4 regions of the Streptomyces sp. NBC_01428 genome follow, and region 3 is predicted to be linked to each of the others. Evidence: riboswitches for the same ligand, from Rfam matches in the RefSeq annotation. Region 3 holds a riboswitch; each other region holds the start of a gene.
What was found. A riboswitch is a leader RNA that binds a small molecule or an ion and turns the genes downstream of it on or off. The one in region 3 is predicted to bind cyclic di-AMP.
Positions count from the first base shown of each region.

Region 1: linked by a shared signal. The riboswitch ahead of OG406_RS17680 (LysM peptidoglycan-binding domain-containing protein) and the one ahead of OG406_RS11540 (M23 family metallopeptidase) in region 3 are both predicted to bind cyclic di-AMP.
Region 2: linked by a shared signal. The riboswitch ahead of OG406_RS23765 (LysM peptidoglycan-binding domain-containing protein) and the one ahead of OG406_RS11540 (M23 family metallopeptidase) in region 3 are both predicted to bind cyclic di-AMP.
Region 4: linked by a shared signal. The riboswitch ahead of OG406_RS07960 (M23 family metallopeptidase) and the one ahead of OG406_RS11540 (M23 family metallopeptidase) in region 3 are both predicted to bind cyclic di-AMP.

Region 1 covers NZ_CP109499.1:4,090,845-4,094,603, reverse strand. Annotated here, with positions in the region: gene OG406_RS17690 (hypothetical protein) at 1-669, opposite strand, end outside; gene OG406_RS17685 (HAD family hydrolase) at 989-1,798, shown strand; gene OG406_RS17680 (LysM peptidoglycan-binding domain-containing protein) at 2,060-2,779, opposite strand; cyclic di-AMP (ydaO/yuaA leader) riboswitch at 2,784-2,944, opposite strand; gene OG406_RS17675 (CocE/NonD family hydrolase) at 3,481-3,759, opposite strand, start outside.
Region 2 covers NZ_CP109499.1:5,469,234-5,472,992, reverse strand. Annotated here, with positions in the region: gene eno (phosphopyruvate hydratase) at 1-815, opposite strand, end outside; gene OG406_RS23765 (LysM peptidoglycan-binding domain-containing protein) at 1,159-1,857, opposite strand; cyclic di-AMP (ydaO/yuaA leader) riboswitch at 1,862-2,053, opposite strand; gene OG406_RS23760 (transglycosylase family protein) at 2,237-3,220, opposite strand; gene OG406_RS23755 (cytochrome P450 family protein) at 3,377-3,759, opposite strand, start outside.
Region 3 covers NZ_CP109499.1:2,676,509-2,680,267, forward strand. Annotated here, with positions in the region: gene OG406_RS11535 (GntR family transcriptional regulator) at 104-799, opposite strand; gene OG406_RS11540 (M23 family metallopeptidase) at 997-1,761, opposite strand; cyclic di-AMP (ydaO/yuaA leader) riboswitch at 1,775-1,932, opposite strand; gene OG406_RS11545 (M16 family metallopeptidase) at 2,146-3,534, opposite strand; gene OG406_RS11550 (M16 family metallopeptidase) at 3,531-3,759, opposite strand, start outside.
Region 4 covers NZ_CP109499.1:1,823,299-1,827,057, forward strand. Annotated here, with positions in the region: gene OG406_RS07955 (SGNH/GDSL hydrolase family protein) at 1-102, opposite strand, end outside; gene OG406_RS07960 (M23 family metallopeptidase) at 415-1,311, opposite strand; cyclic di-AMP (ydaO/yuaA leader) riboswitch at 1,314-1,473, opposite strand; gene OG406_RS07965 (alpha-galactosidase) at 1,776-3,759, opposite strand, start outside.

The DNA.
Region 1 (3,759 bases), 1.4 Mb from region 3:
GGCGTTCTCGAAGACCGCCGCCGTCTGCCAGACCATGAAGTCCTCGATCACCCCGGGCGGGTTGGCGGCCCGGGTGGCCTTGACCTCCCAGCCCGGACTGTCCATGTCGAAGACGACGACCGGCAGGGCGCGGCCGAAGATCTCCGTGAGGGTTCCGTCGGCGTGCAGGCGCCGGGCGAGGTCGACGCAGTCGGCGTGGAACTGGAGCCGCAGCATCTCGGAGGCGAAGTCCAGTTCGTCCTCCTCGTCCTCCGGCAGGTCCATGGCGAGGAAGTCGTAGTCACCCTCGAACCAGATCCCCTGCTCCTTGGCCGCCTCCACGAACAGGGGCCCACCGACGGGGTCTTCGGGGACGTTGCCCAGCATCTCGAATCCGTCGAGCAGCCAGAGGGCGTAGTTCCAGCGCGCCTCGCCGGGGTCCTGCGGGAAGGTCTCCTTCGCGTACTGGGTCTCGGTGTTGTAGCCGATGGCCACGTACGGGTGGCGCTCGTCGCCGTCGACGCGCCAGACGCGGAGGGACAGCGCGTAGATCTCGGGCCGCAGGGCCTCCGGGAAGCGCCGGACGACGGCTTCGGCGGCGGTGCGCAGATGGTGCCGGAAGCGGTCCCCCGCGGGGGAGGCGTCGAGGCGCGCGTGCGCGGGCCGTCGTGCGATGGGCTCGGACGTCATGGATCTCCCCGGATTCTCGATGACGGTTTCCCGCCGCTGACGTCTGGCGTCCCCGCCGTGGCGAGTGCCCCGCGGAGTCGGCCTCGCCGGACCCGTACCCCGACCCCGGCGCCGGTGATCGTAGCCCCGGATCAGGGAGTTGAGCCGTTGTGATCGGTCCTGCACGGGAAAGTCCGTCTGGGCGGAAGCGGGCCCTGCGTGATCCCAACCGGTCGCAACGCGCCTGCCACCGTACGGCGAACGGCGTTGCTGACGGGATACCGGACGTCGTCCGGTTCACGCCGGGCCGATGTGTCGTTCGATCCGTATTCTTCGGATCATGGCCGCTCCGACTGCATATTCACTCATCGCCACTGACCTGGACGGAACGCTGCTGCGCGGCGACGACACGCTCTCCGACCGGTCACGGGCCGCGTTGGCGAAGGTGACCGCGTCGGGCGCGCAGCACCTGGTGGTGACGGGCCGTCCCGCACCGCGCGTTCGACCGCTGCTCGACGATCTCGGCGGTGCGGGGCTGGCGGTGTGCGGTCAGGGCGCTCAGCTGTACGACGCGGGGACGGACCGGCTGCTGTGGTCGGTGACCCTGGACAGGGAGTTGGCGGAGACGGCGCTCGGAAAGATCGAGGCGGAGGTCGGCCTGCTGTACGCGGCGGTGGACCAGGACGGCGTGGACGGGCTGACGCTCATCGAGCCGGGCTATGTGATGCCGCACCCCACGCTTCCTGCGGTGCGGGTGCGGCGCCGGGACGACCTCTGGGCGCAGCCGATCAGCAAGGTGCTGCTCCGCCACCCCACGATGTCCGACGACGAGTTGGCCTCGGCGGCGCGGGGAGTGGTCGGTTCGCTGGCGACGGTCACCATGTCGGGGCCGGGGACCGTCGAACTCCAGCCATGCGGGGTGACCAAGGCCACCGGTCTCGCGCTGGCCGCGACGCACCTCGGTCTCACCCCGTCGGCGACGCTGGCCTTCGGTGACATGCCCAACGACATCCCGATGTTCGACTGGGCCGCCCACGGGGTCGCGATGGCCAACGCCCATCCGGAACTGAAGGCGGTGGCGGACGAGGTCACGCTGTCGAACGAGGACGACGGGATCGCGGTGGTCCTGGAACGGATCTTCGGGTTCTAGGGCGTCCCCGCGACGGCGCGTCGCCGGCCCGAAGGGCGGGCCGGGCGATGCCCGGCCCCAGGATGTGAGCCGGCCCGGGGCGTCCGCCGATGCCCCGGGCCGTGCCCTTCGTACTTCTGGTGGGGACCGCCCCGCACACCCGGTCCGTCACCGTCCCGCGGGCCCGGTCGTTCATCGCCGACAGGCCGGTCCGTCACCACCGGCGGCCCCGAAGGTGCCGCCGGCCGGTGTCGTGCGAGAGGCGCGGGTGCGCCGGTGCGATCAGTAGGCGCCGTTGACGTTGTCGATCGAGCCGTACTTGTCGGCGGCGTAGTTGCAGGCGGCCGTGATGTTGGCGACCGGGTCGTAGGGGTCCATCGACGTGCCGGCCACGTGGTAGGCCTGGAACGTCGGGTCGATGACCTGAAGGAGGCCCTTCGAGGGGATGCCCGCGGCCGCGTTGGAGTCCCAGTTGTTGATGGCCTGGGGGTTGCCGGAGGACTCGCGCATCACGTTGCGGTAGATGCCGTCGTAGCTGCCCGGAATGCCCGCCTTGCCCATGATGTCCAGGGACTGCTTGATCCAGCCGTCCAGGTTGTTGGCGTACGTGGTGGCGGACGCCTGGGTGGCGGTGGTCTTGGCGGCCGTGGCCGCCTTCGCCGGAGCCTTCCCGGTCTTCGTGCCGACCGTCAGGGTCAGGCCCGTGCGGAGGTGGGCGGGGTTGTCGCCGATGACGGCGCGGTTCGCCGCGTACAGCTTCTGCCAGCCGCCGCTCGACGGGTACTTCTTCGCGATCTTGGTCAGGGTGTCGCCGGCGACCACCTTGTAGGTGACGAGCGAGACGTTCGGGACGGTCGCGGTCTTGGCGACCTGGGGGGTCGCGGCGTGGGCGCCGGTCGCGCTCATGAGCGGGAGGGCGAGGGCGAGGGCGCCCGTTCCGGCGGCGATCACTCCGCGGGTGATGAAGGTGGTACGGCCGTGACGCTGCGTTCCTGCGGGCATGACGAAATGTCCTCTCCGACGCCTGCGAGGTGAGCTGTCGGGTTCGGGCGGGAGATGCCCGGCCGCGCTGGTGGGCGCGGCTTCACCCCAAGCCGTTCCGGTCTCCCGGATCGGCGGCTTACCTGTGGTTCCCCCGCTCCTGCCGTGCGTGGGTGGGTGGGTTACCGGGCGACGGCAGGATTAGGCGATCCGCCCGGTGCGACGAGAACGTATGCGACTGCACATGTCGGGAACAAGGCCTGATGTGGCGGTGAAGATCGCTTTTGCCTGTTTAGAGCGCGGGCAATACGTCCGATTAGACCGGAATTGAATCCTCAACTTCCCTTTGGCAAAGGGGTCGGCACGGGGTGGGCGAGGGGTGATCCACTGGTCCGCGCGTGACCCAATTCACGCGCCGAGGGGTCACCAAGACGGCATGCCGGGCAAGTCGGGCATTACGCCACCGCTCTGTGCGGCGCGGGGAGTTCTCGGACGCACGCCGGGACGGCCCCGCCGGGTGCGGGAGGCGCGGGGTGCGGGAGGGCGGCGCCGGAGGGGGCGCCGGCGAAAGGTGCGGCGTGGGCTCGGAGTTGACGGCTTCCCGTCGGACGGCAGGCGACATCACGACGCGAGCCGGGCGAAATCCGGAGGCGGGCCGGGCGGATGCCGGACGGGAGCCGAACCGGGGGCGGCCGGTGAACTGCCGCCCCCGTCAAGTCCTTTCAGCCCGCGGTGCGCGGGATGCGCTTCTCCCAGGTCCGGTGGAAGACGACCTCGTCGCCGTCCCGGCAGACGACCTCGTTGGACGTGATGAAGTCCCGCGCGTCGCAGGTGATGGCCGAGGTCGTCTCGACGCGGGCGTCCCAGGGAAGGTCGGGGCGGTGCAGCCGGACCGACCAGGTGGAGCGGGCGCGGGCGGAGAGCGGGTCCGTCTCGTCGATCGTGTACGTCTCCCGCGCCTCCTCCGTGAACTCCAGACCGTCGGGATACACGCGGGTGCC
Region 2 (3,759 bases), 2.8 Mb from region 3:
TAGTACTCCGTCATCTCGGCGGCCGAGCGGGACTTGCCCTCGAACTCGTACTTGCCGTCCTTGTAGAACTCGGACGCGGCGACGTCGAGCGCGAGGCCGATCTGCTCACCGGGGATGTAACCGGCCTGCTTGATGGCCTCGACGATGAGGTCGAGGGCGGCGCGGTTGGACTCCAGGTTCGGGGCGAAGCCGCCCTCGTCACCGAGGCCGGTCGACAAGCCCTTGGTCTTCAGCACCTTCTTGAGCGTGTGGTAGATCTCGGCGCCCCAGCGCAGGGCCTCCGAGAACGACTCCGCGCCGATCGGGGCGATCATGAACTCCTGGATGTCCACGTTCGAGTCGGCGTGCGACCCGCCGTTCAGGATGTTCATCATCGGAACGGGCAGCAGGTGCGCGTTCGGGCCGCCCAGGTAGCGGAAGAGCGGCAGGTCGGACGCCTCGGAGGCGGCGTGCGCGACGGCGAGCGAGACGCCGAGGATCGCGTTGGCGCCGAGCGAGCCCTTGTTGTCGGTGGCGTCCAGGTCGAACATCGCCTGGTCGATCAGGCGCTGCTCGGTGGCGTCGTAGCCGACGAGCTCCGGGCCGATCTGCTCGATGACGGCGAGGACGGCCTTCTCGACACCCTTGCCCTGGTAACGGTTGGGGTCACCGTCACGGAGCTCGATGGCCTCGAAGGCACCGGTGGAGGCGCCGGACGGAACGGCGGCACGACCCGTGCTGCCGTCGTCGAGGCCGACCTCGACCTCGACCGTGGGGTTGCCTCGGGAGTCCAGGATTTCCCGGGCTACGACGACGTCGATGGACGGCACGAGCATCTCCTTCTGGGATGTGACGCGAATACGCAGGGCTTGGCTAGTCCTGCGGGACGAGCCTAACCGGCCCGGAGGGATCGGCCAGCCGATCGACCACCCCTTGGGCAGAACTCGGGGTACATATTGTTCCCGATCGGAACAAAAACGAGATGAAAAACCCCGCTCCGGCGCGTACGGGGGAACACGCGCCGGAGCGGGGAGCCCGTGGGGACGGGAACCCTCGGTGGGGATCAGGCCCGGGGACCGGGCCCGCGAGGGGCTGTCGTTCAGCCGGGCGGAGCCGCCGGGCCGGGTGGTGGTCGCCGTCCGCCGAGGGCGACCACGTCCGGCCGGTGTGCGGCCTCGCTCAGTGCAGGTGGAGCTGCTGGCCCGGGAAGATGAAGTCGGCGTCGTCCACGATGTCGTGGTTCAGCTTGAACAGCTTCTGCCAGCCGCCCTTGACGTGGTGCTTCTGGGCGATCGAGCTGAGGGTGTCACCCTTGACGACCTTGTACTCGCCGTCGCCCTTCTCGACCTTCTTGCCGGTCGGGGTGGTGACGGTCTTCTTGGCGGCCGGGCGCTCCTGCGAACGGGAGGCGGGCTGCTCGGACGTGCGGTCCTGCGAGCTGCCGGCCGACGAGGAGCCGGAGGAGGTCGACGGCGCCGCGGGGGTGGAGCTGCCACCGCTGTAGGCGGCGCTCGACAGGCCGGTGCCGCAGGTCGGCCAGGCACCCTTGCCCTGCGCGGCGAGGACCTTCTCGCCGACGGCTATCTGCTGCGACTTCGAGGCCTGGTCGGCGGTGGAGGCGTACGCGGTGCCGCCGTACGCGGCCCAGGTGGAGGACGAGAACTGCAGGCCGCCGTAGTACCCGTTGCCGGTGTTGATCGACCAGTTGCCGCCGGACTCGCACTGGGCGACGGCGTCCCACTCGGAGCCGGTCGCGGCGGAGGCGTTGCCCGCGGCCATCAGCGGCGCGGCGATGGCGACACCGGTGACACCGGCGAGCGTGGCGACCCGGGTGGCCTTGTTCGGACGGCGGTGCTTGCCCTTGCTGGAAAACAGCATCGAGAGATCCCCTCACCGACGCCTGCGAGGTGAGCTGTCGGGTTCGGGCCGGTTGAGTTGCCCGGCCGCACGTCCCCGGTCCCGTCTCGGAACCACGGCGTGCGGCTTTACCCCAAGCCGTCCCCGGGCGTCTCTCAACTCCCGGTCGCGGCACTTACCTTGGGTCCCCCGCTCCTGCCTACGGCGCTTGACGCGACGACTGTTCCCGTACGGCCGCTGGCAGGATTCGGCGTTGCGACCGTCGGGGCCCGCTGTGGCGAGCGGTCACGACCGTAAGCAGTCGATCGCCTGAATTTCAAAGACGATCAGGGCTTCTGAGACTCATGTCTCACTCGCACCAAACCGGACATTCCACGGCGAACCGTGACGTGAACTCCCGCTACTTTTCGACCGATTCGCTATCAACAGCAAGGCTCTGACCGGGCAGGATGAGGTCCGGGTCGATGCCCACGGTCTTCTCGTTGGCGGCGTACAGGTCGGCCCATCCGCCCGTGACGTCGAGGGCGTCGGCGATCTTCCAGAGGTTGTCGCCGGAGCGCACGACGTAGGTGCCGTCGCCGGCGTCACGCGCGTCGTCCGAACCGCGCGAGGCGTGCCGCCCGGCAGTGCCGTCGGTACGGCTGTCGGTCGCCGCGTCCGCCCCGTCCTCGTCGGCGCTGCCGCCGCGGTGCCGTCCGGCCGCGGTGGACGCGTCCCCGGAGGGCTCCGAAGAGGCGTCACTGCGGCCCGACTTGTCCGACTCTGATGCATCGGACGTCGACTTGTCCGACTTGTCGGAGCTGTTGGCGTCCTGTGAGCCGCCGGACTTCGTGCCGCTCTCGGTCGCCTTCGGCGAGGCGGTGTCACTCGCACCGGAGGAATCCGACGATCTGGACGATTCGGTGGAAGGGGAGGCGCTGGGCGAGGTGGACAGCCCGCTCGAACCGGAGTCGCCGGCGTCGTCCGACGCGCCGTCACCCATGCCCGTGTCGACGTCGACCCCGGCCGAGTCCTTGCTGAGGCCGGAGAGCGGTCCGCAGGTCGGCCAGGCGACGAGGCCCTGGCCGTCGAGCACCTTCTCGGCGACGGCTATCTGCTGCGAGCGGCTGGCCTGGTCGGCGCTCCGGGCGTACTCGAGACCGCCGTACCGCTCCCAGTTGTCCTGGGTGAGCTGGAGGCCGCCGTAGTACCCGTTGCCGCTGTCGGCGCTCCACGCGCCGCCGCTCTCGCACTCGGCCACCCGGTCCCAGGTGGTCCCGTCGGCCGCGCTCGCGCTCGACGCCCCGAGGAGCGGGATCGCGATGGCGGACCCGGTCACCCCTGCGGCGACGATGAGGGCCGGGGCCTGACGGGGGCGCCGGTGACGGCCGTTCCCGGAGAGCATGCGGGAGCCTTTCGCGTGACAACGGGGTGACTACGGCACCTACGGCGAAGTGACGATCGCCGGGGCCGCATTGATGGGTGAACGTATATGGACTCGAACGCTTGTCACAAGTCGATGCAGCGCAGATCACGTGAAGATCACAGTTGTGACGGCGTGTCAGTTGACGTCGTCCGTCGGGTCGGTCGGCCGGGCGTCCTCCCGGTGCCCGCGGGAGTCCTGCCCCACACCGTCACCAGGCGTTCCGGATGAACCGGTTCCGGACTGTCCGACCGGGGTGAACTCCACAGGAAGCGTCCGCAATCCCCGCATAATGAGCCCGCCACGCCATCGCAAATCGGCCGAATCTCCGGCGAGTTGGAGGTCGGGGAGCCGGGTGAGGAGGGTGGCCAGCGCGGTCTGCCCCTCCAGCCGGGCGAGCGGCGCGCCCAGGCAGTAGTGGATGCCGTGGCCGTAGCCGAGGTGCTGATTGTCACGCCGGGCGAGATCGAGGGTGTCCGGCTGCTCGAAGCGTTCGGGGTCGCGGTCCGCGGCGGCGAGGA
Region 3 (3,759 bases):
GCGTGAACGAAAGGAACGCGTGCCCGAAATTCCCGGCACGCGAATAAAACGGCAGCAGAAATAGCGCCCCGCCGAATAACCCTCTTTGTATACGGCGCCCGTGTTAATGACGCTGGCCCGTCATGTTTACGGGATGTTGCGAAGTCCTCACACGGTCCTGCCGGTCCCCGCCGGCGGGGAATCGCAGCCGGTGCGCGGCCGCCGAGCGCTCCGCGTGCAGCGCGGTGATCGCACGGGCCCGCTCGCCGTCCCCTCGGGCGACCGCGTCGACGATGCCGCCGTGCTCCGCCCAGGACTCGGCGGGGTTGACCGGCGCCTCGACCACGTACATCCAGGCGATCTTGTGTCGCAGCTGGGAGAGGGTCGACGTCAGCGCGGGGCTTCCGGAGGCCTGTGCGAGCGTCTCGTGGAACCAGCCGCCCAGGGAGCGCAGATCCTCACTGTTGCCCCGCCTGGAGCGCTCCTGGCCCAGCCTGACCAGCCCGCGAAGCACCTTGAGGTGGGCCTCGGTACGACGCTGCGCGGCGCGTGCGGCAGCGAGCGGCTCCAGCAGCATGCGCATCTCCAGGAGATCCGCGCCCTCCTGCTCGCTGGGTTCGGCGACACAGGCGCCCGCGTGTCGCCGGGTGACCACGAAGCCCTCGGCCTCCAGGGTGCGCAGCGCCTCGCGCACGGGGACGCGCGAGACGCCGTAGCGCCGCGCGAGCAGTTCCTCGGTGAGCCGGCCGCCACGCTCGTAGACGCCCGCGACGATGTCGTCGCGGATCGCCGTGCATACCGAGTGCGCCGGAATACGCATGACCGGACCTCCGCTTTAATCCCCGCGAAACGCCATCGATTGACGCTTGTTCAGTGACTCTATTGCAGGAAGCCTTAATTTCCGATGGCGGGCCTGAATCCATGGATATTTTTTGGACAGAGGGCCTCCGGAAACGATGATGCCCCGGCTCGGTGAGCCGGGGCATCGAAAACGGTGGAGAAGCCGCGAAGCGGTCGTCAGACGTTGACGCCGTGCGAGCGGAGGTACGCGACGGGGTCCATGTCGGAGCCGTACTCCGCGGTGGTGCGTGCCTCGAAGTGGAGGTGCGGTCCCGTGGTGTTGCCGGTCGAGCCGGAGATCGCGATCTGCTGGCCCGGGGTGACCGTCTGCCCCACGGAGACGCCGATGGACGACAGGTGCCCGTACATGGTGTACGTGCCGTCGTGCATCTTGATCACCACTTGATTGCCGTAGGCGCCGCCCCAGCCGGCCGTGACGACGGTTCCGGCGCCGACGGAGTGCACCGAGGTGCCCGATGCCGCGTGGAAGTCGACTCCGGTGTGGCTGCCGGACGACCAGAGGCTGCCGCCGGTCTTGTAGCCGGTGGAGACGTACGAGCCGGCTATCGGCAGGACGAAGGTGTTGAGCCGCTTGCGCTCGGCGGCACGGGCGGCCCGCTCCTTGGTCTCGCGCGCCTTCGCTGCCTGCTCGGCGGCCTTCTTGCGGGCGGCCTGCTCGGCCTTCTCCCGCGCGGCGGCCACGTCGGCGGCGTGCTGCTGCGCGTCGGCCTGCTCGTCGATCTGCTCGGCCACGGAGTCACCGATGGTGATGGCCTGGGTCAGCCCGGTCTGCTCGGCGGAGGGTTCCGCGGCGAACGCGGGGGCCGCGAGGGTTCCGAGGACACCGGTGGTGGTGAGGGCCGCGACGCCGACTACGTTCTTCGTGGTGCGCTGCACGCGGCTCGGACGACGATGCTTCCCGGTGCCACAGGTGAACGCCATGTAAGGGCTGATCCTTTCCTTCCTTCTCGCCTACCGGGTTAGCTGACGGGTTCGGAGCAGGAAGGTCTCCTACGGGCTCCCTCCGGGGAGGGCGTCCGATTCACCCCAGGGACTACGTGGGTCCCCGGCTCCCCTGGCTCGCGCCATGCGGGGACTCGGCGATGACTGTCCGGTGCCGCGGGCGCGGCGCACTGCCTGACGAACAGCCGGACTGACGCTAAACGCGGCATCTTTCGAACAACAAACGGATCACGGTTTTTGTAGCGCATCCCACAGCACAGAAGGCAACCTCCGTACCAATACGGACATCTTGGGGGCGATGTCCGCGTAAAAGAGGGCCCTGGTGACTCTTCAGTCACCAGGGCCCATCTCGGTCACACGGTCCTACTCGGCGGTGACCACGGTGACTTCACCGATGCCGAGCGCCCTGACCGGCTCCTCGATCTGCGCGGCGTCGCCCACCAGGACGGTCACCAGACGGTCCGTCGGGAAGGCGCTGACGGCGGCGGCGGTGGCCTCCACCGTGCCGGTGGCAGCCAGCTGCTGATAGAGCGTCGACTGGTAGTCGTCCGGCAGGTACTGCTCGACCTGGTCGGCGAGGGTGCCCGCGACAGCCGCCGCCGTCTCGAACTTGAGGGGCGCCACGCCCACCAGGTTCTGCACGGCGACGTCGCGCTCCGCGTCGGTCAGCCCCTCGGCCGCGAGGGTGCGGAGCACCTTCCACAGGTCGTCCAGCGCCGGGCCGGTGTTCGGGGTGTCCACCGAGCCGCTGATGGCGAGCATCGCGGCACCGGTGCCGTCCGGCGCGGAACGAAGGACCTGGCCGAACGCCCGCACGCCGTACGTGTAGCCCTTCTCCTCGCGCAGGACGCGGTCCAGGCGTGAGGTGAGGGTGCCGCCCAGGCAGTAGGTGCCGAGCACCTGGGCCGGCCACACACGGTCGTGCCGGTCGGCGCCGACCCGCCCGATGAGCAGCTGCGTCTGGACGGCGCCGGGGCGGTCCACGATGATCACGCGGCCCGTGTCGTCGGCGTGCACCGGCGGTACGGGGCGCGGCTCGGCGGTCGAACCGGTCCAGGAGCCGAGGGTGTCACCGAGCAGCGCGTCCACGTCCACGTCGGTGAGGTCGCCCACCACCACGGCGGTGGCGGTCGCGGGACGAACGTGCTTCTCGTAGAAGGACCGTACGGCCGCGGAGTCGATCTTCTGGACGGTCTCCTCGGTGCCCTGGCGGGGGCGCGACATGCGCGCGGTCGCCGGGAACAGCTGGCGGGAGAGCTCCTTGGCCGCGCGGCGGGCCGGGTTGGCCGTCTCGTGCGGGATCTCGTCGAGCCGGTTGCGCACCAGGCGCTCGATCTCGCTGTCCGCGAAGGCCGGTGCCCGCAGGGCGTCGGCGAGCAGGCCCAAGCCCTTGGGCAGGCGCGAGACGGGCACTTCGAGGGACAGCCGGACACCGGGGTGGTCGGCGTGCGCGTCGAGCGTGGCGCCGCAGCGCTCCAGCTCGGCGGCGAAGTCCTCGGCCGAGTGCTTGTCGGTGCCCTCGGAGAAGGCACGCGCCATGATCGTGGCGAGGCCGTCCAGGCCCGCGGGCTCTGCCTCCAGCGGCGCGGCGAGGATCACCTCGACGGCGACGACCTGCTGGCCGGGGCGGTGGCAGCGCAGGACGGTCAGGCCGTTGTCGAGGGTGCCGCGCTCGGGGGCGGGGAACGCCCACGGCTTCGGCTGGCCGGCCTGCGGCTGCGGATGGAAGTCCATGGTGGCGAGCTCGGTCACTTCGCCGCCTCCTCGTCGGTGTCGTCAGCGGCGTCGGTGGCTTCGGGGGCGGTGGGCTCGTAGACGAGCACGGCGCGGTTGTCGGGGCGCAGGCGGGCCTTCGCGACCTCCTGGACCTCCTCGGCGGTGACCTCGAGGACGCGCTGTACGGCGGTCAGGGCGAGCTGCGGGTCACCGAACAGGACGGCGTACCGGCACAGTTCGTCCGCGCGGCCGGCGACCGTA
Region 4 (3,759 bases), 850 kb from region 3:
AACCGCGAAGCGGTCCGCCCAACCGACGAAGGCCCCGTCGGGCCCCAGGTCGCCGACGCCCTCGGTGAAGCTGTCCCCCACCGCCACGTACGACCCGATCACTGATCTGTCGTCACTCTTCGAATCGTCTGCCACGTCGGCCCATGATTCACCTTCGGATGTGAGCTACGCGACCGTAGGGAAGGGTTGACGGCCGGTGAGATAAGCCACTCGTCAAGTGTTGGTCAACCATGGAATAAGGCTCTGGTCAGGCCTGTTGAGGCAGCCGCCGCGAATTGTGTCCCGGGCGGACACCGGAAGCCGCCGGGAGCCGCCGGGAGCCGCCGAGAAACACCGAAGGCCGGACCCCGGGGATCGTGGGGTCCGGCCTTCGGAGGCGGTCCTGCCGTCAGGAGCAGGTCGGGCGAGGCGGCGTCAGCCGACGGCAACACCGTGCGAGCGCAGGTACGCGACCGGGTCGATGTCCGAGCCGTAGTCGGGCGTGGTGCGGATCTCGAAGTGCAGGTGCGGTCCGGTGACGTTGCCGGTCGCGCCGGAGAGGCCGATCTGCTGGCCCTCGGTCACGGTCTGGCCCGCCGAGACGGACAGGGACGACATGTGGGCGTACTGCGAGTACCGGCCGTCGGCGTGCTGGATGACGACCTGGTTGCCGTAGGCGCCGCCCCAGCCGGCGGAGACGACGGTACCCGCGGCGATGGACTTGATGGTGGTGCCGGTCGGGACGACGAAGTCCGTGCCCGTGTGGTAGCCGCTGGACCACATGCTGCCCGCCACCTTGTAGTTGGTGCCGATGGTGGCGCCGTCCACGGGGAGGGTGTAGCCCGAACTGTTGCCGACGGCGGCCGTCTTGGTGGCCGTGCTCGCCGTGTCGGCCTTCGCGGCGGCGGGCTTCGCGGCAGCCGGCTTGGCGGCCGAGGGCTTCGCCGGGGCCGAGGCCTGCGGGGCGGCGGCCTTCGCGCCGAGGGACAGCTTGAGACCGGGGTGGATCAGCGACGGGTCGCTGCCGATGGCGGAGCGGTTGTCCGAGTAGATCTTCTTCCAGCCGCCGCTGACGTGCTGGTCGTCGGCGATCTTGGCGAGATAGTCGCCGGCTTTCACCGCGTACGTCGTCGACGTGCCGGCCTTCGCGGCGGCCGGGGCGACGGTCGCGGACTTCTGGGTGTGCTGCGCGGCGGCGGCCGGGGTCGCGGCGTGGGCGCCGGTGGCTCCCAGCAACGGCAGCGCGAGTGCGGCGCCACCGGTTCCGGCCACGGCGATCGTGCGGGTGAAACGCAGGGACTTGGGACGGCGGTGCTTACCCTTCGCGGGCATGGCGATTTCCTCTCCGGCGCCTGCGAGGTGAGCTGTCGGGTGCGGGCTGGAGATGCCCGGCCACGCGGCTGCGCGGCTGTACCCCTAGCCTGTTCCGGAGACCGGACCAGGCACGGAACCTGTGGGTCCCCCGCTCCTGCCGTGTACGGGTGAGTGTGCGGATTCCGGGCGGCGGCAGGATTGGGCGTCCGTCCGGATTGAGGCAGAACGTAAGCGAGATGCGAGCACGTCGACAACTGTGTGCGGATTCTGTGCGCTCGCCTTTCTTGATCCATGCGGAATTCACCGTCACCCTCCGTGGAATGACGATCTTTCCGCGCTTTCAATTCGCCCGGAAACAAAGGCCGGTCACGAAAGGCCGACGGCAACACATCGTCACGAATATGACGCTGCTCACGCGACCCGGCGCACGTCGCTTCATTCCAGGGCCAGTTGGAATGAAGACGCTATTTCGGACAGAACAGTCAGATGCGACGCAGGCGGATAACCGTCGCATCGAGATCGCCGCTCAGCCCGGTGCTCAGACCGTGATGCAGCAGCACCGCACCGCGGTGCACTTCGCCCGTTTCGACCCGTTCGTAGACACCGGCCGGGTCGAGCCCGCGCAGCCTGAGCGGGGCCGGCCGCACGCCGTGGTGCTGCGCCTGCAGCCAGGCGAGGACCACGGTCTCGCCTCCGAGCACGTACTGCACGGCGCTCAGCCCGCCCTCCGGGGGGCGCAGCCGGTAGAGGTCGCCCTGCTGCACGACCGGCCGGATCTCCTTGTAGAGCTCGACCCAGTCCCGCGCCTCGGCCAGTTCCTCGTCGCTCCACCGGCTGAGGTCGCCGCCGACCCCGAGGACCCCGGCCATGGAGCTCACGAAGCGGAAGCGCAGCGAGCTGACCCGGCCGTTGAGCAGCTTGTTCGGGCTGTCCGTGACCCAGGCGGCCATGATCCGGGCCGGGTGGACCTGGCTGAAGCCGTGCTGGATGCCGAGCCGGTCGAGCGGGTCGGTGTTGTCGGAGGTCCACACCTGGTCGGTACGGGCCATGACACCGAGGTCGATCCGGCCGCCGCCGCCGGAGCACGACTCGAAGGCGACGCCGGGGTGCGCCGCGCGCAGCCGGTCGAGGAGGGCGTAGAAGGCCTCGACGTGGGCCACCCAGAGCTTTTGCGGATAGCGCTCGCCGGGCCAGCCCGCGTCCGTGAAGGAGCGGTTGAAGTCCCATTTCACGTAGTCGATCGGCGCGCCGGAGAGCAGGGCGTCGAGCCGCTCCCAGAGGTACTCCTGAACGTCCGGCCGGGCAAGGTTCAGTATGAGTTGATTGCGGAATTCCGTCCTGGTTCGACCGACTTGGTGCTGCACCCAGTCGGGATGCGCGCGGTAGAGGTCGCTGTCGGGGTTGACCATCTCGGGCTCGACCCAGATGCCGAACTGCATGCCGAGGGCGTGCACGTCGTCGGCGAGCGGCTTGAGCCCGGCCGGGAAGCGGTCCGGGTTGGGCGTCCAGTCCCCGAGCCCCGCGTGGTCGTGGGTGCGGGCCCCGAACCAGCCGTCGTCGACCACGAACAGCTCGACGCCCATGGCGGCCGCGCGGCGCGCCAGGACCCGCTGCTGCTCCTCCGAGATGTCGAAGGTGGTGGCCTCCCAGGAGTTGAACAGCACCGGCCGGTCCCGCTCCGCGTCCGGGACGACGTACGTCCGCTGGTACGCGTGCCAGGCCCGGCTCGCGCCGCCGAACCCGCCGTCGCTCCACAGCCCGGCGAAGACGGGTGTCGTGAAGGTCTCCCCCGGTGCGAGGAGCAGCAGGCCCGAGTCGTCGTGTCCCGCGCCGCCGGTGATCTGCACGCGCGCGTCGGGCAGTTGGGCGACCGCGATCCGCCAGGAGCCGGACCAGCCGAGCGCGCATCCGTACACCTCGCCGCTCTCCTCGGTGGCCTCGTCGTCGAGGGCGACCCAGGGCAGGTGCTGGTGTCCGGTGTGGCCGCGGCGGCTGCCGATGACCTTCTCGCCGTAGGTGAGCGGTGAACGCGCCAGCCGGGACTCGGCGGCCCAGCGGCCGTGCAGGTGGGACAGCCGCCAGCCGTCCCGCTCGGGAAGGGTCCAGGTCGCGGAGTCCGCGCGCAGCAGTTCCAGGTCCTCGCTTCCGTCGTTGGCGAGCGTGACACGGCGTTCGACGACGTCGCCGCGCAGCCGGTAGTGCAGGGTGATGCCGAGCCCCGCGTCGGAGAAGCGCAGCCTCAGCTCGTCCCCCTCGGCCGCGGCGTCCTCGAAGCGCCACTCGGTGCCGCGCCGCTCGTCGGTCCGTACGGAGAGCGCGGGGCGGACGAAGCGGGGGCCGCCCTCGACGGGGTACTCCTCGCGGCCGTCGAGCGGGGAGTCGAAGGGCCGGTACGGCGGCGCCGGCCGGGCGGCGAGGGCCTCGGCGTCGGCGAGCGTGATCCGCGGGCCCCAGTGCAGGTGGAGC